Regions from separate parts of the Pseudoalteromonas sp. 1CM17D genome, predicted to be linked through region 2. Evidence: riboswitches for the same ligand, from Rfam matches in the RefSeq annotation. Region 2 holds a riboswitch; the other holds the start of a gene.

Region 1 (12,148 bases), on a different contig from region 2:
AACGGCCTTCTTTTGCGCCGCGCCATACAAGTTGGTTTGATTCGCGGTCAATAATATCAATTACTAACGTACCCACTTCGTATTCGCGGGCGCTAATGTCGCGTTGAAAACCCGTACCCCAGTATCCCCAACGTGCGCCGTAGCCTACGTTAAAGCTGTCTACTTCTAGCTCTTTATCTACCGATGCATGGTAGTTAACTAGTACGTCAGCTTGGGCTGGGTCTACTAAGCTCATACCTAATGTTTGGCTAAGCTCTTTATTAACGGCAGTACGTACACGTTTTTCCATTAAGCCGTTAATTTGGTAGTTTGTGGTGTCTTTGGTTAGGCTCGCGTTTTCTACCCAAGCAAATGTTTTAAAATTACTAAAGTTGGCTGATTTGTCGTAATCCCAGTCTGGGGTTTGCGTACAGGCTGTAAGTAATGTCAGCGCTGCAACAATAAGTATATTTTTCATTACCTTTGCTCCAATAAAATGCGTTAATTTAAAATAACACACATCGTTTAAATGTGTATTAGTTTAACGTCCTATATTTTAGTTTAGTTGGTTTGCCTTAACGGCCAATTAATTGTGTTCAACTTCAATCCAGTCTTTTTCGTCTACCCAGTTTTGGGCGCCATCTTTTACTGAACGAATAGGTACAATGTAATCACAGCTTACCTGCGGCTTAACCGAGGCAAAAATTGGCACAAAGCCAAAGCTCAGTGCCGTTTCTATGATTGCTTTTTGGTTTTGCGGGTCAATGTCGGCCGCTTCATCAATATAAATAGGTATACGGTAAAGGTTTTGTTCCTGATCGCTTAATAAGTAACGAATAAACAACATGCCACATAATAACTTAATAGTAATCCGCGTCCCGTTTGAACCGGCTGAATCGATTTTTTCAAAGTGTTCGGTTTCACCTGCGCGGTTAACCACTTCAAAACGAATATCAAATAAATCAGTTAATGTAAGGCCTGCTTTGTCGGAGGCAAGTTTTATTAGGTGATCTTTTGATTCGTTTACCGCGCTTTCGCTGTAAGGTTCTTGGCTTAATAAATCAAGGGTGTCGCCTTGTTCAAACTGATGCGACGTGCTGATAATGGTATCAATACTATCAACCAGCATTTTGCGCGGTATTACGTTAATTTTAAACGCTTGAAGGTTAGAAATACGGTGCTGGCTTATCCCTTTATTAAAGCTGTTCATTTCGCGGCGAAGTCGGTCTAAGTCTTCACGCAAGCCTTTAATTGTGGCGGCTACTTCGGTCAGGGCTACGCGGCCTTGGCGCTCAACGGCATCGCGTTCGTTATCAAGGTTATGAAATGCGCTAATCAACTTTTGGTATTTAGTAAATTCGTCGTTTTCGTTATCGAACTTAGTAATACCCGCGTTATATACATGCAAATAGGTATTACGTACGTTTATGTCAAAGTTGCGCAGCTCTTGGCAGTCTTTATTAAAGTGATGTACTAAGTCGCTTAAGTTATCAAAGTCGACTGTTATATCAATCATATACGGGGTAACTTTACCGCTGTATAAATCAAGCGTGTGGTCAATTCGCTCGCTTTTAACTTGGCGTAGACGCTCAGTTTGGCGACTAATTTGCTCTTGCTTAGATTTAATTAACGAGCGCCTGTCAGCAATTGAGCCACTATTTTTTTGAATGTCTTGTAGGTAGTCGTCAACTTGTTCGCGCTCTGCTAATAACTGCTCTTTTAGCATGGATTGCGCTTCTACCGACTGCTGCATTACCTCAAATTGCTCTAAGCGTTTTAGGGCGCTCTCTGCGCTCATTAGCTCATCGTAAAGTGCATCTTTTTCTTTTTGTTTATCGGCCACGTTAGCGGCTACTTCGCGCTGTTGTTTAAACTCTTTTAACGAGCGTTCCAGCGCGTCTAGCTGAGCGCTAAGCTGGGCTTTGTTTTCGCCGCTTTGCATTTGCACTGGGGAAAGTTTTTTAAGTTTAATGCTTGCCCCTGGTAGGGTTAGTACACCGCCTTTAACGTTTTCGCTTAATAGCGATAAAAATTCTCCAAAGGCGTCTTCATCATCAATGGTTATATCGCCATTGCTGGTGGTGGCAAACGAGAGTATATCGGGGTTTAAAATGCGCGATATTTCTTCTACTTCTTTAAGCGATAGGTCTTCGCGCATTCGAGTAAACAAATTAAACTCAAGGTTTTTAAGCTGCAGTTTTAAGCTTTTAATTTGCTTTTGCGTTTCGCTAATGCGGTAATCAAGCGTGTGTAGGCTTTGCCCTTGTGCGCTGGTAATAGAGTGCGAAAGCGACTCGTAGTCTTGCTTAAGTTGGCTAAGGTTGGTTTTAAGGGTGGCTTTATTTACCAGTTCAAACTCGCTTTTAAGAGCGCTGTAATCTAAAAACCATTGCTCAATTTGGGTTTGCCTGCGTTCTATATCGCGCGATTGCTGTACGTATAAGCTTTGCTTTTGCTCAAACTCGTGTTTTTCGTGCTCTATGTCTTCAAGGGCAATGGCTAGTTCGCTTAGTTGCTCTTCTTGGTAGGTATCAAAGTCTATTAATGCTTGATCAATTTTAGGCGCGTAGGCTGCTAACTTACCTTTAAGCACGGTTTGGTTTTCAAGCATTGATTCAAGCGCTGTTATTGGCTCTTGCATTGATTCAAGCGCTTTTAACTCGCGTTTAGCACGATTTACTTTATCAAACGAGCGACGCCATACTTCGTAAAAGTCCACTTTAGAGTTAGACATATGGCGTTCAAACACACGTAGCATAAAGCGTTTAACATCGCTTGCACCCAATTTGTGTAAGTTAAGAATACGCCTAAAAATTTCTTTATAAATGGCGGAGTCTTGCACGTTATTAAGCGGGATCATTTTTAAATTAATGTCGCCGTCAAAAGGGGTTGCGCCGCCGGTAAGCAGGGCGTTTAGCTCTTGTGCTTTAAGCTCTATAGGGTTGTAACCTTGCGTTTTTAAATGATTAAACAGCTTGGTAAACTTAATAATGGTATTACCTTGCGTGTACTGCGCTAAATCAAGTTTGCCCTGATAACAAAAGTACTGATGCGCGTAACCGGCTATTTTACCAAGGCCTGCTACACCAATAACCACCGAGCCATGGGGGAGGTTGGCTTCGAGCAAAATGTACGACTGATCTGATGAAAAATAAAATTTACGGGTTTCATCTAAATCGTGCCCGTCCCATTCGGTTAAGCGTAAATCGTTTATTAGCGGAAATTGCAGGGCGTTTATAACCGAGCTTTTACCGGTATTGTTTGGCGCACAAATAGAGCTGCTTTTATCAAGCGGAATAACACATTTTGCATAACCTGCGGTATTAAGTAGGGCGAGTTTACTTAGTCCGTATAAGTTTTTCATTGCTCGTCCTCTGTAATGTAGGTTTCTTCGTTTACTTCCATAAGTGCATCAATATAGCGGTGAATAGGCGCTTGTAGCATAAAGCCGCCTTCTACTTCGCGGGCAAGGCCTAAACGTACCATGCGCAGGTATACGTCTTTTCGTAAATCTGAGCCCGAAAATATCTCAAGCTGATCAAACAAGTGCTTATTAATTTGCACTAAGGTTTGCATCAGTTCTAAATCGTTTACTTCATCAAATAGGGCACGCATTGGGTCTTTACCCGTATTGGCAAAATGCTCAATTAAAATGTAAATAGTCAGTGCAATAGCACGGGATATTTTACCCATGTTTGGCGTGCTTTCGTCGCTGCCAAAGTAGTAAAAGCCGCGGCTGTCGTGTTTTAAATCGTGGCCAAGGGCGCTAAATAAGGCGCTATAAGATTCTATGTGCTGGTCAAGCTCTTGCCACATTACGTTGTCTTGTTCGCAAATATGGTAACCCGCACCTAATTTTTTATTAATGGCTTGTAGGTGCGTAAGCTCGTCTAAGTTTATATGTGTCATGTGTTACTCGTCTGCCTGTGTATCTGGCTGAGGCGCAGAATTAAATGGGTATAACGAAAAATGCTGACCGGCAATTTTTACGCGTGTTTTTTTATCGCTTTGGCTAATGTGAATTTCACTGTCGCTGACTAGTTTTTGATATAAAAATAGCATTTCGTCGGCGTCTAATTCTGGGTAGCTTTCATCTAAAAATTGCAGCAATGGCTGGGGCTTTTTACGCTTTTTATTAAAGCGTTTTGCAAAGCTTTTTTTAACATCATGGTAATCAGGAATGTTTGGCGTAACAAATGCCGGCACGTCTTGTTGCTCTGGGAGCTGGTATTCTTCGTGTTCAAATTCTACCAAGCTTGCCATATAGGCAACTATATGACGCTGCTGGCCAAGCGAATAACGCTGCGCATCGCTTACAAAATTTGGTTGTACCGCGCTTAGCATGTTGTCTACGCCATTTTTACGCACAAGGCCAAGCACTTTGGCTGCCTGGCGGGTAATTAGGTTATTACGGCGTAGCTCTTCACGCAGTGGCATAAGCATATCGGCACTTTTGCGTAAGCTTTCTCGGCCAACTAAATGCATTTCGAGTATGCGAGTACGCAATTGCTCAAGCATACGTTTGTCGTTGTAGGCTTTGCCTGAGCGTTCAATGTGCTCTATTTGCTTACTTATTTGTTGCTCAATAAGTGTAAAACAGGCATGAAAGTCACCGCGAATATCGACCATTTCAAGCATCGGCTCTATGTATTCGTCAAAGGCTTCTATTACCGCTTTGTAGCGCTTTTGCAAAGATTGCACCGCGTGATCAGATTTAGCTTGCTCAACAATGTTTAAAATAGCGTTTTCGTTGTGCGCGTAAAGCTTCATTATTTTACGCACCCGATCATCCATAATGCGGCTATAGCGGCGTAAATCGTCAAAGTCTTCTATTTCGCCGGCATTATCTAAACGGTTTCCTAGGCGTGCTAAATCATCAACCAAAACGCTAATTTCTTGTGCTAAACCTAGGTGTTCTTCTTGTAATAAAAAGGTCGCAAAATCGGCAATGGCGCGGTTTATTTCAAGCTGGGATGATTTAGCCAATGGAATAAGTATATCTTGATTGAGCAAACGGTTAGTTTCTTTGTATATGCGCTCGTTTGTCCATGTGGGCTGTTTTTGCTTAATGGCGTTTTGCACGTCTTTGAGGCTAAAGTCGGCCATTTTAAAACGTTTAAATAATAGCTCTAAAACACCCCAGTGTTCGCTAAGGGTATTAAGCAGCTTTTTAGCTGGGATCATAATGCGGTGATACATCCTAGTAATGAGTTAACTACGCTTAAAGCAGAGCGTAGTTTTTATATTTTTATAATAAAAAGTACTCGTTATTAACTGGCTTAATTTACACATTTTTTTAGCTGGCGTACAGGCGAGTTACATTAAGCGCTGTAAAAGTAGCCAGCAATGTAAACCTTGGCTAAATTATTCGCGTTATATTAGCTAAAACACCTTGACAGCTAGACGTCTAAACGATAACTTTCAAAGCCCCGCTACACAGTGGGGTTTTGTTTTATTAGCCACAGGTTAATACAACATTCAGAAGAGGTGCGATACTTAGGTATTTAATGGTAGGTGACGAACGCCCATAACCATTAAAGAGGGAAGTACTCGCCGAGGAAAACAAGGTTACGTCAACCGTGTTTTTCGGTTTATGGGGCTGAATCCCCAAAACTGTCACCAACTTAGGTGGAGAGCTTCTGGCAGCGGACTCATCTTATTTGCATTCCTTTGCCAAGTTCTTCTTGTTTTTTAGCGGTTTGGATACCGCGAAAGGAGACGAAATGACTACCCAATCAGTGCCACAAACAGTATCAGGCGCAAAATCAGATTACATCGTTGCCAAATTTGGCGGAACCAGTGTTGCAAACTTTGAAGCGATGAGTCGCTGCAGCGAAATTATTGTTGCAGATAAAAGCGTACGTATTGTAGCTGTGAGCGCCAGTGCCGGCGTAACTAACCACTTAGTTGCACTGTGCAAACCCGACCTTAGTAAAGAGCAGCGCCAAGCACACATAGATGGCGTATTAGCTATTCAACAGGCTATTTTAGATGAGCTGTCGCTTGATGCCGATTTAGCGGTGGGTTTTAACGAAACGTTAAAAGCATTTCAAATTTTAGCCCTTGAAACACTCACCACTGATCAACAACACGATGAGCTGCTTAGCTTTGGCGAGCGTTTATCGTCTTATTTATTTGCTCAAGTGCTGCGCTTAAAAGGCTTAAATGCAGATAGGTTTGATGTACGCAAAGTGCTTAAAACAGACAGCCAATTTGGTAAAGCAACGCCCGATGTTGCGGCCACTGCACAAGCCGCTAAAGACCTGTTAATTCCGTTATTAGATGAGCAAGTAATAGTTACACAAGGGTTTATTGGTAGTGATGAATTTGGCCAAACCACAACGCTTGGTCGTGGTGGCTCTGACTACAGTGCGGCGTTATTAGCAGAGGCTATTAACGCTAAAAGTGTACACATTTGGACCGATGTAGTGGGTATTTTTAGCACCGACCCGCGTTTATGCGCTAAGGCAACGCCAATTGCCCGTTTAAGCTTTGATGAAGCCGCAGAAATGGCGACATTTGGCGCAAAAGTATTGCACCCTGCGACTATTTTACCAGCAAGCCGTAGCCATATTAATGTATTTGTAGGCTCTAGCCGCGAGCCAGAGCGCGGGGGGACGTGGATTGAGCGTGAAAAATCGCAGCAGCCAGGTATTCGTGCCGTTACGCAGCGTAAAAACCAAATATTGCTAACGCTTAAAAGCCCAGAAATGTTATTAGCAAGTGGCTTTTTGGCCCGTGTATTTACCATTTTGAGTGAATTTAATATATCGGTAGACTTAGTGACTACCTCAGAAATTAGTGTTGCCATTACGCTCGATAACGCGCCTAATGCCTCGCGACCTGAGCTTGAGCAAGCGTGTTTAGATAAATTGGCCGAATTTTGTCATGTATCGGTTGAAAACAACTTAACCTTAGTGGCGCTTATAGGCTCTGAAATACAGCTACGCCAGCACGAAATGAACCTAATGAACGTATTAAAAGAGTTTAATATTCGTTTAATTTGTCATGGTGCAAGTAAGCACAACTTATGCTTTTTAGTAGAGCAAAGCGAATCAGATACCGTGGTACAAGCAATACACAGCCGCTTATTAGAAAGCGCTGCTTAAGCTTTTAAAGCCAAGTTATTCAGTATCCAAGTTATTAAGTATAAAGCACCGCCAGTCGGTGCTTTTTTTATGCGCCACGCTTATATCAAACTCCTCATTGGCAACCGTTATGCTGTTACTCGATGCTGTAAGGTTTAACAAAGAAAATTCATCAAATACATTTGGGCTAAGCAATTGCGCTATTGGGCGGCTAGTTGCTTTAGCGAGTGCCTCTTTTAAGGTCCAAATTCTAAAAAAGCGGTAGGCTTGCTCTTTTATAGCCAAAGGCGCGGTAATTAAGGCAATTTCAGCCTTATGATAAAAATGCTTAGCGAGCTTTTCGAATGGGCGTTTTAAGTTTATTTTTTCAATATCAAAGCCAAACTCCGACTTAGTAACATTCAGTGCTACTCCAACTAAGCCATGTGAGTGCGAAATACAGGTATTAATAACGGTGTGGTTTATATGGAGCTGCAGTTTTGAGCACTCTTCATTAAAGTGGGTGCTCATTTTATTAAGCGGTATGTGTGCGTATTGGGGCTGAGTATGCTTTGCAAGTTGCTTTAGTAATATGCGCGATGCTACATATTCTTGCTTTGCTTGCATGCGTTTACGGCGATTTATAACGCTTAGCTCAAATGGGCTTAGGTACTGGGTTAAATCAAGGTGTTCTACATTAAGTGTGTTGGCATTAAACACTAAAATAGTATTGTTGTTAGGGGATAAATCGCTATAAAAAGAGGGAGCAATACTTAGGGTGTTTTTAAAAAAGTGGTTAGTCATACGCGCTTAAAATAAGTGAGTGCTGTAATTATGAGCGGTTAACAGCGCTTATTTATGCCAAAAGCAATTTTATTACTCAGTTGGCATTAAATATGGTTTAATTCACAATAATCAAAGAATAACAGAATTTGTAGATGTATGGCACAAGTGCGTGATGGATTTCAAAGCCGTTTTGGTTTTGTTTTAGCCGCTGCAGGCGCAGCAGTGGGTTTAGGTAATATTTGGGGTTTTCCTACGCAGGCGGCCAACCATGGTGGCGGTGCATTTTTATTGGTTTACTTTGTAGTTATATTTTTACTTGCGCTACCTGCGCTTTATACCGAACTTTATTTAGGCCACCAAGCGCAAGCAAACCCAGTAAAAGCATTGGGTAATGCGTGGCAAAATACCAACAAAAAAGTAGGGGCTGCCGCAGGATATATTGGCCTTGCTGGCGCTGTGGTTATGCTTAGCTTTTATTCTATTGTAGCTGGGTGGATGCTCTCTTACGCGATAGAGCCTATTACTAAATTTTTTGGTTTTACCGCCGCAAGCGAATTTTTACACAGCGACTCTATGGTGCGTAATTTTATATTTACGCCGCTTATGCTTATTTTAACCGCCAGTATTATTTTAAAAGGGGTTAAATCTGGGATTGAAACCTGGTCACGCCGTTTAATGCCATTGTTATTGGTGCTACTAATAGGCTTAATTTTTTATATAGCCAGTTTAGAAGGCGCCAGCGAAGGGTTTGCTGCTTATTTAATTCCTAATTTTAGCCAAGTGCTTGACCCAAATTTAATCATTGCTGCAATGGGGCAGGCGTTTTTCTCGCTCTCATTAGGGGTTGGCTGCATGATGATTTATGGCTCGTACCTGCAGCCAGATGCAAACCTGCCAAAACTAACTGCAAGCGTTGCACTGCTTGATACCAGCGTGGCCTTTTTAGCAGGTTTACTGATAGTGCCTGCAATTTATGTAGCGCAGCATAACGGAGTAGAGGTGTTTAGCGGCGGAAAACTTATAGGTGAAGGGCAGCTTATATTTGCTATTTTACCTGAGCTTTTTAGTACCATGGGCGAAATTGGTTTACTAATTGGGTTACTGTTTTTTGTACTTATGTCGATTGCATCGGTTACATCGACTATTTCTACCACAGAAATACCGGTAGCGTTTTTAGTAGAAAACCACCGCGTAGATCGTACTAAAGCAACGTGGGCCGTTAGCCTAGTGGTGTTAATATGCGCTAGTGCAATAATATTAAACTTTGAGTGGCTATTTGGTTTAGTAATCATGCTATTTACTCAGTACCAACTACCACTTATGGGGCTATTTTATTTTATAACCGCAGGTTGGATGTGGAAACGCGGTAATAAGCTTCATAAAGCCAGCACCGGCGCGCATTACTGGTTTGCTCAATACATTCGTTTTGTGTGCCCAGTATTAATGACTCTTGTTTTTGCAAACGTTGCGTTTGGCTAGAGTATTTTAAGCTTTACCCGTTATGTAAATAGCAAAACGGGTAAAGCTAAATTAATGGGCCGCGGCTTTATAAAACCTCATTAGTTAAAGGTCTCTGTTCATTAATTTCTATTGCGTTTTGTATGGTGGTATTGGCAATTTTGCTAAGGGCTTCTTGAGTAAAAAAGCCTTGGTGGCCAGTTATTAATACGTTTTTAAAACTAACTAAGCGTGAGAATATATCGTCTTGGTTTATCTCGTCGCTATGGTTTTTAAAAAATAGCTCCGACTCCTGCTCGTACACATCAAGCCCTAAATACCCTAGCTTTTTAGTTTTAAGCGCATTTATACACGCTTTGCTATTAAGTAGCGCACCACGCGAAGTGTTAATTAGCATTACCCCAGGTTTCATTTTATTAAATGCATCGTCATTTATTAAATGATGTGTTTGCTCATTCAGTGGGCAGTGCAATGAAATTATATCGCTTTGAGTAAGCAGCGAATCTAAATCGGTAATGGTGTAATTGCCAGGTGTTGCATAAGGGTCGCACACTAAAACATGCGCGCCAAAGCCATTTAAAATATTACAAAGGGCAAGGCCAATTTTACCACAACCTATAATGCCAACTGTTTTGCCGTGTAAGTTAAAGCCTAATAAACCGTTTAAATCAAAGTTGTCTTCGCGTACGCGGTTATAGGCTTTATGTGTTTTACGGCTAAGGGTAAGCATAAGTGCAACACAGTGCTCAGCTACGGCTTCTGGGCTGTAGGCGGGTACTCGTAATACCTTAATGTTGTGTGCTTTGGCAGCCACTAAATCAACATTATTAAACCCTGCGCAGCGAAGTAAAATAGTATTAATTCCTTGCTCAGCAAGGTGCTCAATAACGAGGGCGTTAACTGTGTCGTTTACAAATACACACACAGCATCAAACCCTTTAGCAAGCAGGGCTGTTTGCTCGTTCAGTGCTTGCTCAAAGTAACAAATCTCTATTTGAGGGTGTTTGTTAATACTGCGCTCAAAAAAAGGCTGCTCGTATTTTTGCGTACTAAAAAAAGCAATGTTCATGTTATTTACTCCAAAGCCTAGCTGTTATACCAATGCGCATAATCAAGTGCTCCATTTTGAGGATGGAAAAACGTGTTTATAGCAAGGCAAAAAATTCGCTATTTAGTTGTTCTCGGCAATTGCTCCTGCATTGCTCTACCTTCTGCATCCATGCAGTCGTAAATGAGAGTTTTTTAACGCAGATAGCGACACGTTTAGCCCCTAAAAATGATTAAGTATTATTGCCGATTGGTATTATACGTAACCTTAAACTAGTTTAATAAAGCATGCTTGAGTAACCACCCATTTATTGATTTAGAATAATTAAGCGCCTTTTAATGCATTAAAGTTGGGTATTATTTTTGCGTTATTTAAATTATTAGCGTTTAGTGCGCTAGGTAAATTTGCCTCTATGACCTGTTTAAGCGTTTCGGGCTTGGTGCGCGGCGCATAACGTGCAACGAGCTGACCTTGTGGGTTAATTAAAAACTTGGTGAAGTTCCACTTTACTGCGCGGTTTTGCGAAATACCACGGGTATGCGACTTTAAGTAATTAAACAGCGGATGCGCCTCGGGCCCATTTACCATTACCTTACCAAACACTTTGAACGACACGTCAAATTGTCCTTGATAAAAGTCTTTAATTGCGAGGTTATCAAGCGGCTCGTTTTGGCCAAATTGATGACACGGAAACGCTAAGATAGTGAAACCGCTATTTTTATATTCTTGATAGAGCTTTTCTAGCGAACTTAATTGCACCGAAAAATTGCACTTACTTGCTGTATTAACAATAAGTACTGTTTTGCCTTTTAGCTGGCTAAGCGCAAAGCTTTTGCTGTTGTACAAAGGGGCACTAAATTGATAAATACTATCCATGGTTACCTACTTATTTCCTTACGTTGGAAATTTATAAAGACTTAATTCGCTTTTTAAGCAGCCGATTGACATAATCGGGCATAGTTTCTAAGTTAGCAGGAAAATAAGGCACTTTTATGTCAATCAATGTTGCATTTATAGGTTTAGGGGTAATGGGTTACCCAATGGCAGGGCATTTAGCAAAAGCGGGCTTTAATGTGTGTGTATATAACCGCACTCAAGCAAAGGCGCAAAGCTGGGTAGATGAGTATGCAGGAGGTTTTGCTACCACGCCGCGAGAAGCTGCTAATAATGCTGATATTGTATTTATGTGTGTAGGTAATGATGATGACTTACGTGCGGTTGTTTATGGTGAAAATGGTGTTTTAGCGGGGATGGCCGTTAATAGCATTTTGGTTGACCATACAACGACATCGGCCGAAGTAGCCCGTGAAGTAGCAGAAAAAGCAGCCTTGCAAAATATCGATTTTATAGACGCGCCTGTATCAGGCGGACAAGCAGGTGCTGAAAACGGCGTGCTTACAGTCATGGCTGGCGGTAACGAAGCTGTTTTCACTAAAGTGCAACCCGTAATGGCGGCATATAGCCGTTTTAGCCAGTTATTAGGCGATGTGGGCGCAGGGCAGTTATGTAAAATGGTTAATCAAATTTGTATTGCCGGCGTAGTGCAAGGCTTAGCCGAGGGCTTACACTTTGCTAAACAAGCAGGGCTTGATGGTGAAAAGGTAATTGAAACCATTTCAAAAGGGGCTGCGGGTTCGTGGCAAATGGAAAACCGCTATAAAACAATGTGGGCAGGTGAGTACGAGTTTGGTTTTGCCGTAGATTGGATGCGCAAAGATTTAGGCATCGCGCTTGATGAAGCTAAAAACAACGGCGCTACGTTACCGATGACCGCAACGGTTGATCAATATTACGCCGACGTACAAGCGCT
Region 2 (12,148 bases):
CCCCTAATGGGTTTTTTTCACCTTCTGGCCAGCGTAATTGCACACGCAGTAATACTTGCAGCTGCGTATTTTGCAGCTGCGCTTGCTGGTTTAACCAACGTACTTGATTGAGGCTTTCGGCAACAAAAATACGCACGCCGCGCTCAATAAAGTGTTTAATTTGTTTAGGGCTCTTTGCAGGCCCTGTATTGAGCACGCGCTGTGAACTAATACCTTGTGCAAGGACTTGTTCAAGCTCACCTTTACTTGCTACGTCAAAGTTAAATCCGGCGCTGTCTAGGCATTGAATAACCTTAGAAAGCGGATTGGCTTTTACCGCATACCAAAGCTTTACATCGGTTTGCGCAACTAAACGGGTAAGGTGTGCGTTTAGTTTGTCTAAGTCGTAAACAAAAAAAGGTGTATCAAGTTGCTGAGTAAGTGTATTTACGGCGGCCTTGATAGGCGTGCTCAAAAAGCTCATTATCGTAAAACCTCTTCTAGCAATAACGATGCATCGCTTTGCTCGTCGCGGTATTTAACAATGAGTGCACACGACATGCTTAAGCCTTGCTCACGAGCCCATTCGTTAGACGCAGGGCGAGAGCCTGGTATTACAATAGCGTACTCTGGAATTGGCTCGCCTTTATCTAGCTGGCGCTCGTTAACACAGTCGTAAACCGGAATAGTGGCAGATAAACGCACACCTGGGGCAAGTACCGCGCCTTTTTTAACCACTACGCCTTCAACAATGACACAACCTGCGCCAATAAACGCATCGTCTTCAACCACGACTGGGCTTGCCCCAATTGGCTCAAGTACACCACCAAGTTGAACAGCTGCGCTTAAATGTACATTTTTACCAACTTGTGCACATGAACCCACTAATGCGTGGCTATCAACCATAGTACCTTCGTCGATGTATGCGCCAATATTTACGTACGCTGGTGGCATAATAATAGTGCCTTTAGCTACGTAGGCACCGCGGCGAACACTGGTGCCACCTGGTACCATACGCACGCCATCGTCAGTGCTAAATTCTTGCGGTGCAAGGTTGTGCTTATCAACAAACCCGCCTGCAAACTCTGTGTTAGTGCCATTTTTAAAGGCTTCTAAAATGCCTTGTTTTACTTCTACGTTAGCTTCCCATTGGCCGCTTTCGTTTTGTGATGCTGCGCGTACTGCGCCCGATTCTAAATTATTTAGTAGTTCTAACCAGCTCATTATAAAAACCTGTGTTTAATGCCAAGATAAAATGGTGTCGTTTGCAGTGGTAATGCAATCGGTTTGCGTTAACTCAAGATGCGTTAAAGGTGGGCGCAACAGTGGGCTATTTAAACGCCCTTGCTGGTGCATTAGCACTTTAACGGGAATAGGGTTTGCTACAGCAAATAGGCTATTGATAGCGCGAGTCCACTGAGCAAATAAATTGGGGTGTTGACCGCTTAGGCTGCGCTTTACAAATTCGTGTGTTTGCAAAGGCCATGCATTGGCCGCAACCGAAACTAAGCCTTTTGCACCTGCTTGGGCAAAGTAGGGCATAAGTGCATCGTCGCCACTGTATAGCGCTAAATTAGGCGCGGCTTGTCGGTATGCTTCAAATTGGGTGATGTTGCCACTGGCTTCTTTTAAAGCCCACAGTTTTGGGTGCGCTTTTAAGTTTTCAATGGTTTCGATAGGAATGCTTACACCGCTGCGCCCAGGTACGTTGTACAACATACACGGATGCGCGCTTTCGTTTAATAAGCTTTCGTACCAATGTGTTTGACCTACAGCCCCTGGTTTTGCATAAAGAGGCGAGCCTAATAAGTAGCTGTGAATAGGTAATTGGTTACAGTAGCTAACCCATTCTTTTTGTTGGGCCAAGTTACTACCACCAACAGCAACCATAAGCGGTACACTGGGTTTTAATTGGCACACGTGCTCAACAATGCCTTGCTGCTCTTTAAGTGTAAGGGCTAAGCCTTCACCTGTGCTACCGAGCAGTAAAATACCGTTGTGTGCCGCTTCTTGTTCGCTAACAAGTGTTGTGAGCGTGTCGTAGTCAACATTACCTTGTTGATCAAACGGCGTAACAAGCGCTGTCCACAGTGCGTAGTCGTCTAAATTGAAGTTGTGAATCATCTCTTACGAACCTATAAGGTGTTCGAGATATTAAGGAGGCTGTATGATGTGAGCCGCATTAACGTCATTCGAACAGTATTCGAAGAGCGAATGGGCTTAAAATAATAGGGCGCACGGCCTTATTATTTAAGACCAGAAGCTCTCCACCAAACTAATAAGCTGCTCTAAAACAGCTATTGGTGACAGTCGCTAGGATTCAACCTAGTCGCCCGAAGTAATTGCTTCGCAAAAGCGTTTACCTCTCGGCGGTATTCCCCTCACATATGCTCACTGGAGTTTGCGCTCCTAACATACGCTACCTGAATAACGCACCTCTTCTAGCCCTTTGTATTTTGTTTAACCGCAAAAGGTTTAACAAAATACAATTTAAATAGGGTAATTGCGGCGATTAAAACATTTTAGCCGTCTAGGTGTCAAGTTGCAGGATACAGATTAGTTCATCGAAAATGTGGGTGGTTACGTATTGGCTGCTTTTCTCGTAAACTAACCCTATGAGCAGTGATGAGGTATTTAATAAGTATGGAAAAATTTAGCGATATTTATAAGCGAGCAGTAGAGCGAAAAGGTTCTGAAAAAATGCTTAAGTTATTACTCGCAAAACCCTTATCTAAAAAAGCATTAAGCGCATTAAGTGACGACGATTGGCTTGAAGAGTTTACCCGAAAAGTATTTCAAAGCGGGTTTTACTGGTCGGTAATAAACAGTAAATGGCCAGGTTTTAGAGAGGTTTTTTGGCAATTTAGTATTGATAAATTACTTATGATGCCGCCCGATATGCTCGAGCAAAAAGCAACTGATGAGCGCATTATTCGTAATTATAAAAAAGTAAAAACAATTCCTGAAAATGCCTACATGATCCACGAAATAGCTCAGCAACATGGCAGTTTTAGCAAGTTTGTAGCTAACTGGCCAGGCGATGACATTATTGGTTTATGGGCGCATTTAAAAAAACACGGCGCCCGTTTGGGCGGCAATACAGGCCCGTATGCCTTAAGAGCGCTTGGTAAAGATACTTTTTTACTTTCGCGAGATGTAGAAAGTTACCTAAGAGCGCACAAAATTATAGATGGCGGCCTGCAAACTAAAAAATCGCTCACTGCCGCACAGGCGTTTTTTAACGAAATGCAAAAGCAAAGTGGTTTGAGCCTGCAAGAACTTAGCTTAATTGTGGCTTACAGCGTGGGCGACAATCGCGTAGGCATAAGCCAACAAACAGAGGATTAACCATGAAACTAGTGCCAAGATACACAGACATAGCAGATAACTTTGCAATAGAGGATCAACCTTCAAGCGTTGCTGCCCCGCAATTGCTGCTGTGGAACGAAGCGTTAGCACAGCAGTTTAATATTGATGTTGAGCCTGCGCTGCGGGCCAGTACTTTTGCTGGTAACGAGCCGCAACCGGTAAATGCTGTAGCGCTTGGCTATTCTGGGCATCAGTTTGGGCACTTTTCGCCGCGCTTGGGTGATGGGCGAGCGCACTTGCTGGGTGCTATCAGCGATGATAAAAATCAGCTGTGGGATATTCAGTTAAAAGGCTCAGGCGCCACGCCTTTTTCAAGAGGAGGCGATGGGCGATGTGCACTAGGCCCCGCTATTCGCGAGTATATTATGAGCGAGGCTATGCACGGCTTAGGGATTAAAACCACGCGGTGTTTGGCTGTGGTTGGCACAGGTGAAGCTGTTTATCGTAATCCGCCGCAACCAGGCGCAATTGTTACCCGCTTAGCAAGTAGCCATATTCGCGTTGGCTCGTTTCAGTATTTAGCAACTCAAGGTGATGTAGAGGGATTAAAAAAATTAGCTGATGTAGCCATTGAACGCCATTACCCAAGTATTCAATCAACAGGGGCTCAGCGCTATTTAGACTTTTTAGAAGCCGTTATAAATAGTCAGCTAGCGCTGGTTATTAGCTGGATGCGAGTAGGCTTTATTCATGGCGTTATGAATACTGATAATACCTTGATAAGCGGCGAAACTATCGACTACGGCCCGTGTGCAATGATGAATACCTTTGATTTTGATACCGTGTTTAGCTCAATTGATAAGCAAGGTCGCTATGCCTATGGTAATCAGCCAAATATTGTAAGTTGGAACTGCGCGCGTTTAGCTGAGAGCCTAATCCCGCTAATAGATGAAGATGACGAACAAGCTGTAAGTTTAATGACGCCGCTAATTAATCAGTTTTCTTCGTTATTTAACGCGCAATATAACCAAATGTGGGCACAAAAATTAGGCTTAGCAGGTTATAACGAAGACGATGTAGAGCTTGTAAGTAAGTTATTATTGTTATTTCAAGAGCATAAGCTCGATTACACCAATACCTTTGATGCCCTAACCGAGTCACTAAAGGGTGGCAAAGTGCCAGATAAATTAACGCAATGGGCCCAGTTATGGCAAAAAAGATGTGATGAAAACAGCTATAACCTTATGAGAGCGGCTAACCCAAGGGTTATACCGCGTAATCACATCGTCGAAGAAATCCTCGCGCAATATAATCAACACGGCGAGAGTGAGCTGCTAAGCGACTTCTTAGCGGTGATGAGTAACCCATATGATAAAACAGCTAACTTAGCCCGCTTTCAAGAGACAGGTAAAGATGACAAGGGCTATCAAACTTTTTGCGGTACTTAAGTATTGTAATTAATTGTAAGTTACTGATTATAAATAGTCATTTTTAAATGATTCAGTGTCCAATGATTGAGCAGTTATATACTCGGTGGTATTGTTCGCATTCATAAAAAGTAACTATTTGTAAATTACCATAATTTATTAATTGCCGATTAGGTAAAAATTTTCACTTAACCTACAATTGGTGGTTGGAATGTCTGTATATCGTTGAAAAAATTTATAATCTTTATTTTTTCGTTAAGTATCGATTAACAAAAGCTCAGGTAGTGTGTACAAAACTGGTTGAGCTAGCATTGATTAGCTACAATTTTCTAAGTTGTTAAAATGGGAAGAAAACAATGAAATTAAAATCACTTACAATTGCAATAGCGTTAGCTGCAACTAGCGCGTCTACATTCGCTGCCGATAAAGAAGAAGGCCTTTACCTTGGTGTTTTCGGTGACTACTATGATGCGTCATGGAAAAACATGCGCGCACAAACTGGCCTTGATGTAAACGAGTCAACTGGTTGGGGTGTAGAAGCAGGTTACCGTTTCAGCGATTACTGGAGCGCACGCCTTGAGTATGCAGATATGGACTTTAACGCGTTCGATAAAGCTGCGGGCAATCGTAATAATATCGACGGCGAGCGTTACGGTATTGATGCGCTTTACCACCTTGACGGCGGTCCTTTCTACGGTCTATTCGGTATTAAAGAAATGGACGTAGTAGATGACAACACATTCTTAAACGCAGGTGTTGGTTACCAACACTTTATTACTGATGGCTTTTTCGTAAACGCTGAAACTGCGGTATACCAAGGTCTTGATAAAGGTTACACAGATGTAGGTGCTAAAATTGGTATTAACTACTTATTTGGCCAAAACTCTATGCCTGCACAGCCTGTAGAGCCAGCGCCTACAGCAGTAGTAGAAGTACCTGTAGAACCTAAAGACAGCGACAACGACAACATCCTAGATAAAGATGATAAATGTCCTAACACGCCAATGACAGACGCTGTTGATGGCGATGGCTGTACTTTATACGAAGACCGTGAAGTAACAACAAGCTTATTAGTTACTTTCCCACATGATTCTGCACAAGTTGGTCAACGTTACTTTGACGACATTGCATCAGTATCTGAGTTTTTAAAAGAGCACGAAGATACAACTGTACTACTTGAAGGCCACGCGTCAGCGGTAGGTAACGCAAACTACAACAAGATGCTTTCTAAAAAGCGTGCTGATGATGTAGCACAAGAGCTAATTAAAGATGGCATTGCTGAAGATCGCATTACAACTGTTGGTCTAGGTGAAGAACGTCTTAAAAACACAGCTAACACGAAAGAAGCTCACGCTGAAAACCGTCGTGTAGAAGCACATGTAAAATCTATTGAACGTGTAAAAGTTAAGCGTTAATAGTTACTTACTTTATTTTAAAAACCCAGCTTAGTGCTGGGTTTTTTTATGCCTTTAAAACAGCATATGCAGTATTAGCCTGATTAAACAAGAATGATTATTACTTAACAAACATTCACGAAAATAGAATTTATGCTTACCACTATTCATAATATTTATAGTCGGTATAATCAGTTGCTTAGCTGGATGGATTTTCATCTATACATAAAAGCTTTATAATCCCGCGTTAGAATACTATAAGTATTGGGTTACTTTTTTTGCGCATGAGGCGCTACCGAATACTTTCACGTCACCAAGAGGGCAATATTGTGCTACAAGAATATCGTAAACACGTAGAAGAACGTGCCGCGTTAGGTATCGTACCAGCGCCATTAGATGCTCAGCAAACGGCTGATCTTATTGAACTAATTAAAAACCCACCAGCGGGTGAAGAAGAGTTCATCTTAGATTTACTAATCAACCGCGTACCACCAGGCGTTGATGATGCAGCATACATCAAAGCAGGCTTTTTAGCGGCAGTTGCTAAAGGCGAAGCACAATCTCCATTAGTATCTAAAGAAAAAGCAGCAGAATTATTAGGTACAATGTTAGGTGGTTACAACATCGCCCCAATGATTGAGCTACTTGATGACGAAACACTTGCGCCTATCGCTGTAAAAGGTCTATCAAACACATTATTAATGTTTGATGCATTTTACGACGTAGAAGAAAAAGCAAAAGCAGGCAACGAGCACGCTAAAAAGATTATTCAATCTTGGGCAGACGCTGAATGGTTTACTAACAAGCCAGCTGTTGCTGAAAAAATCTCTGTTACTGTATTTAAAGTAACCGGCGAGACAAACACTGATGATTTATCACCTGCACCAGATGCATGGTCACGTCCAGATATCCCACTTCATGCTTTAGCAATGCTAAAAAATGAGCGCGACGGTATCACTCCTGACAAAGCGGGTGAAGTAGGTCCAATCACTAAACTTGAAGAATTAAAAACTCAAGGTTTACCACTTGCATACGTAGGTGACGTTGTAGGTACTGGTTCTTCTCGTAAATCTGCAACTAACTCTGTGCTTTGGTTTATGGGTGATGATATCCCATACGTACCTAATAAGCGCGTTGGTGGTGTATGTTTAGGTAACAAAATTGCGCCTATCTTCTTTAACACAATGGAAGATTCAGGTGCGTTACCAATCGAGTTAAATGTTGATGAGTTCAACATGGGTGATCAAATTGATATTTACCCATACGAAGGTGTAGTTAAGCGCCACGGTACTGATGACGTTATCTCTACTTTTGAGCTTAAATCAGACGTAATTTTAGATGAAGTACGTGCCGGCGGCCGTATTCCTCTAATCATTGGTCGTGGTTTAACAGACAAAGCACGTACCTCTTTAGGTTTAGGTGCTACTGACGTATTTAAAGTACCAGCAGTAACAGAAGTGTCTGATAAAGGCTTTACACTAGCGCAAAAAATGGTTGGTAAAGCATGTAACGTAGCAGGTATTCGCCCAGGCCAATACTGTGAGCCTAAAATGACCACTGTAGGTTCGCAAGATACTACAGGTCCTATGACACGTGATGAGCTTAAAGACTTAGCTTGTTTAGGTTTCTCTGCAGATTTAACAATGCAGTCATTCTGTCATACCTCTGCTTACCCTAAACCAATTGACGTAAACACTCACCATACGCTTCCTGATTTCATCATGAACCGTGGCGGTGTTTCACTTCGCCCTGGTGATGGTGTAATTCACTCTTGGTTAAACCGTATGTTATTACCAGATACTGTAGGTACTGGTGGTGATTCACATACACGTTTCCCATTAGGTATTTCGTTCCCAGCGGGTTCAGGTGCAGTAGCGTTCGCAGCAGCAACAGGTGTTATGCCACTTGATATGCCTGAGTCTATTTTGGTTCGCTTTAAAGGTGAAATGCAACCAGGTATCACTTTACGTGACCTAGTACACGCAATCCCTTACTACGGTATTAAGCAAGGCTTATTAACAGTAGAGAAAAAAGGTAAAATCAACGAATTCTCTGGTCGCGTACTAGAAATTGAAGGTGTTGAGCACTTAACTGTTGAGCAAGCGTTTGAATTATCAGATGCATCAGCAGAGCGTTCAGCAGCAGGTTGTACTGTTAAGCTTTCTAAAGAGTCTATCAGCGAATACCTTGAGTCTAACATTGTTATGCTTAAGTGGATGATCTCTGAAGGTTACGGCGATGTACGTACAATCGAACGTCGTATTAATGCAATGCAAGAATGGTTAGCAAACCCAGAACTTATGGAAGCTGACGCTGATGCAGAGTACAAGCACGTTGTAGAAATCGACCTAGCAGAAATTAAAGAGCCAATCCTTTGTGCTCCAAATGACCCAGATGATGCGCGTTTACTTTCTGATGTTACTGGCGAGAAAATCGACGAAGTATTCATCGGTTCTTGTATGACTAACATTGGTCACTTCCGTGCTGCGGGTAAATTACTAGATGGCTTTACTGGTCGTATCCCAACTCAACTTTGGGTAGCTCCACCAACGAAGATGGATAAAGACCAACTAACTGACGAAGGTTACTACGGTATCTTTGGTCGTGTTGGTGCACGTATCGAAACGCCAGGGTGTTCACTGTGTATGGGTAACCAAGCACGTGTTGCTGATAAAGCAACGGTTGTTTCTACTTCAACACGTAACTTCCCTAACCGTTTAGGTACAGGCGCAAATGTATTCTTAGCATCAGCTGAGCTTGCTGCAGTAGCGGCAATTTTAGGTAAATTACCTACACCAGCTGAGTACCAAGAATACGCAGAGAAAATCAATGCAACGGCTGCAGATACATACCGTTACTTGAACTTCCACCGTATGCCTCAGTACACTAAAAAAGCAGACAACGTAATTATTCAGCAAGCTGTATAATTTAAAGCTGTTTTAAAAAACCCGCTTAGGCGGGTTTTTTATTGGCTAAAATAAAATTGAATATTTCATGCTGTAATAAGTTTTAATTGAATTAAATATAACCATTACCAACTTTTTATATAAATAATAAAGCAAATATTCCTTTCTACATGCATTAAAATCTCTTTCAATATTCTCATTATTTTAAGCGAGATTTTATGACTGCATTAAACAACCAGAATTTACTGCAACTTCGTTTTATTAACCAAGCAAATATTGATTTGGTTAAGCCTTCTTTTGATAACCTACCTGCTAATCCGTATGCAGATGGTGAATTTCGTAAGCGTCGTTACTCGGTAATTAAATTTCAAAATGGTGAGCTAAAACTACAAGCTGCCAAAGCGTTTGTTCAAGACGATTCTATTAATACCTTCCAGGGTAATGTTGAGCGTACTTATGAAAACTTAGAGCAAAGCTTACTTGAGTCAGAAGGTATGAAAAGCATTGTAAGTGAGTTTTGTGAGCTTACCGGCATTGATGAAGGCCGTGATATTGAAATTCACCAATTTAGAATGCTTGCGATTGATAGCGATACGCCCGCAGCACCAGAAGGTGTGCATCAAGATGGGTTTGACCATGTTTGTGTATGTGGTGTTTCTCACGAAAACTTAGAAGGCGGCGAGCTGCTAGTATACGAAAACAAGCAAGCTGAACCGTGTTTTAAAATGGAAATTAAAGACGGAATGTTTGCACTAATAAACGACCGTCAAGTTTGGCACAATGCCACGCCAATGAACAAAGTAGATACAAACAAGCCAGGTTACCTGGATTGTTTTGTACTTACCTCTTAAGGAATGCTCATGAACATAGCGCAACTACGTGAGCAGTTTCCTGCATTAATACAAACCGTTGATGGTAAATCGCCAATATTTTTAGATGGCCCCGGTGGCTCTCAAGTGCCGCAGTCTGTACTAAGTGCAATGACTGCTTATTTAGGGCACTACAACTCAAACTTAGGCGGTGCGTTTTTTTCAAGTGATAAAACCGTTGAGTTAATGGCAAATGCGCGCCAAGCAGCAGCCGATTTGCTTAATGCGCCAAGTGCACAAAATATAGTGTTTGGCCCTAATATGACCAGCCTTACCTTTAGCTTTAGCCGTGCTATTTCACGCGATTGGCAAGCCGGTGATGAGATTATTGTGACTAACGCTGATCACTTCTCAAATGTATCGTCATGGCAGCAAGCAGCGCAAGATAAAGGCGTTAAAGTTCAAACCGCTTTAATTAACGAGGCTGATTGCAGCTTAGATATGGCGCAGTTTGAAAGCTTATTAAACAGCAATACTAAACTGGTTGCGGTAACTTACGCTTCAAATACTACGGGTTCTATTAACGATATAAAACGTATTATAGAGCTTGCCCATGCTGTAGGCGCATTAGTGTACGTTGATGCCGTGCATTATGCACCGCACGAGCTTGTTGATGTTCAGGCCCTTGATTGCGACTTTTTGGCCTGTTCTGCATATAAGTTTTTTGGTCCTCACTTAGGCATGGTGTACGGTAAAACACAGCATCTTGAAGGTTTTACGCCTTACAAAGTAGAACCAGCTAAAGATGTAGCACCAGGTCGATGGGAAACAGGCACGCAAAGCTTCGAAGCCTTAGCAGGTTTTATTGCCGCTGTTGATTACATTGCTGCAATTAGCGGGCTTGATGAAGGCCACACGCGCCGTGAAAAGTTAACGGCGGCTTTTGCTAAAACAAAGCAGCACGAAATGGCGCTTAGTGAGTACTTTTTAACGCGTTTAGTTAATTACCCACGCATTAAGCTATTTGGCATTGATGACCTAGAGCGCTTAAACGAGCGTACGCCTACATTTGCTTTAACCTTTGAAGGACTAGAGCCGCGTGAGGTGTCTGAGTTTTTAGGCAAACAGCATATTTGTGTGTGGGATGGGCATTTTTATGCACAAGGCTTATGTGAGCAGTTAGGCGTACTTGATAAAGGCGGTGTAGTGCGCATCGGTTGTATGCATTACAACACCACCGAAGAGCTAGATAAGTTATTTGATTTGTTTGATCAACTTCTTTGAAACTGACAGTTTATACCAATCCGCATAATTAAGTATTATCGCGGATTGGTATGAATACAAATCTGCGCTTGTGAATAACTCTTATTACAGCTCAAATGTTTAAAGTAGTCAGCGGTTAGTTAGTTTTTGCCCGCTGACTGTTTTAGCTTTTAGGTGTGCCGTATATGTGCTCTGCGCGATTAAATAGCACCCATGAAGTTAATATATATTTATCGTTCGATACCGGCTTATTACCTCGATGGGTATGCGTAAAGTAGCCTGGGGCAATGACCATAGTGCCTTTTTTAGGCGCAATTTTACGTTTTTGATAATAAAACTCTGTTTCGCCACCTTCCTCTACATCGTTTAAATAAAACATAAATAATAATACACGGTGCAGTGCTTCATTGTGTTGTAGCTGTGGATACACTTCACTATGCCAGTAAGGGTAGCCGCCTTTATTTACCTCGTACTTTTGCGCCTGAATGTTCCCAAGTCTAAATATTTGCTGCACCAGCACAGAGAGCTGTGGTTTGCCCACTTCGTCAAAGTTATCCTGTGTTAAATCCACCACATCCCCCGTTTTTGGGTGATAAACTTTTAAGCCAAATGCGCCAATTAGCATAAAAAAGTGTGCTTCTACATAGTTAAAAACATGCTGTGCAGTGGTTTGCTGAATATGCTTTAATTGTTGGGCGTATTCTGGGTAACTGTTTAATTGCAGGTCGTGGCTGTCTTTCTTTTTTAAGTCCACACCACCAGAGGTTACACCTTGTTTTACATGCGGGCTGTTAGAGAATGTGGTAATAAAGTTATCGCAAAAATCATCGCTTAACGCGTTATCAATAACGTGGATAAAGTCCGTCATGATTTACCTTTTTATTTAGTTATTATTTGGATTTTTATGTTTATTGAAAAAGTGATGCCGCGCTTTAGCGAAACAGATGCACTCGGACACATCAACAATACCGTACTACCTGTATGGTTTGAAGCCGCACGCGTCCCTATTTTTAAATTTTTTACCCCTGATCTTAACCCACACGACTGGAAACTGATCATCG

Evidence for each region. Region 2 has a riboswitch for lysine ahead of dapA (4-hydroxy-tetrahydrodipicolinate synthase). Riboswitches for the same ligand answer to the same signal wherever they lie in the genome.
Region 1: linked by a shared signal. The riboswitch ahead of lysC (lysine-sensitive aspartokinase 3) and the one ahead of dapA (4-hydroxy-tetrahydrodipicolinate synthase) in region 2 are both predicted to bind lysine.

The regions. Positions count from the first base shown of each region.
Region 1 is NZ_JALNTP010000001.1:110,330-122,477, forward strand. Features, by position in the region: gene MSC25_RS00465 (DUF4136 domain-containing protein) at 1-457, opposite strand, end outside; gene MSC25_RS00470 (ATPase) at 566-3,343, opposite strand; gene MSC25_RS00475 (hypothetical protein) at 3,340-3,888, opposite strand; gene MSC25_RS00480 (hypothetical protein) at 3,892-5,163, opposite strand; lysine riboswitch at 5,454-5,626, shown strand; gene lysC (lysine-sensitive aspartokinase 3) at 5,703-7,088, shown strand; gene MSC25_RS00490 (4'-phosphopantetheinyl transferase superfamily protein) at 7,104-7,850, opposite strand; gene MSC25_RS00495 (sodium-dependent transporter) at 7,989-9,311, shown strand; gene MSC25_RS00500 (2-hydroxyacid dehydrogenase) at 9,379-10,359, opposite strand; gene MSC25_RS00505 (glutathione peroxidase) at 10,663-11,214, opposite strand; gene MSC25_RS00510 (NAD(P)-dependent oxidoreductase) at 11,331-12,148, shown strand, end outside.
Region 2 is NZ_JALNTP010000004.1:266,976-279,123, reverse strand. Features, by position in the region: gene MSC25_RS09965 (PLP-dependent decarboxylase) at 1-463, opposite strand, end outside; gene MSC25_RS09960 (2,3,4,5-tetrahydropyridine-2,6-dicarboxylate N-succinyltransferase) at 463-1,203, opposite strand; gene dapA (4-hydroxy-tetrahydrodipicolinate synthase) at 1,219-2,103, opposite strand; lysine riboswitch at 2,232-2,428, opposite strand; gene MSC25_RS09950 (DNA-3-methyladenine glycosylase I) at 2,623-3,327, shown strand; gene MSC25_RS09945 (protein adenylyltransferase SelO family protein) at 3,330-4,736, shown strand; gene MSC25_RS09940 (OmpA family protein) at 5,072-6,130, shown strand; gene acnB (bifunctional aconitate hydratase 2/2-methylisocitrate dehydratase) at 6,439-9,036, shown strand; gene MSC25_RS09930 (2OG-Fe dioxygenase family protein) at 9,234-9,866, shown strand; gene MSC25_RS09925 (cysteine desulfurase-like protein) at 9,876-11,108, shown strand; gene MSC25_RS09920 (2OG-Fe(II) oxygenase) at 11,251-11,955, opposite strand; gene MSC25_RS09915 (thioesterase family protein) at 11,992-12,148, shown strand, end outside.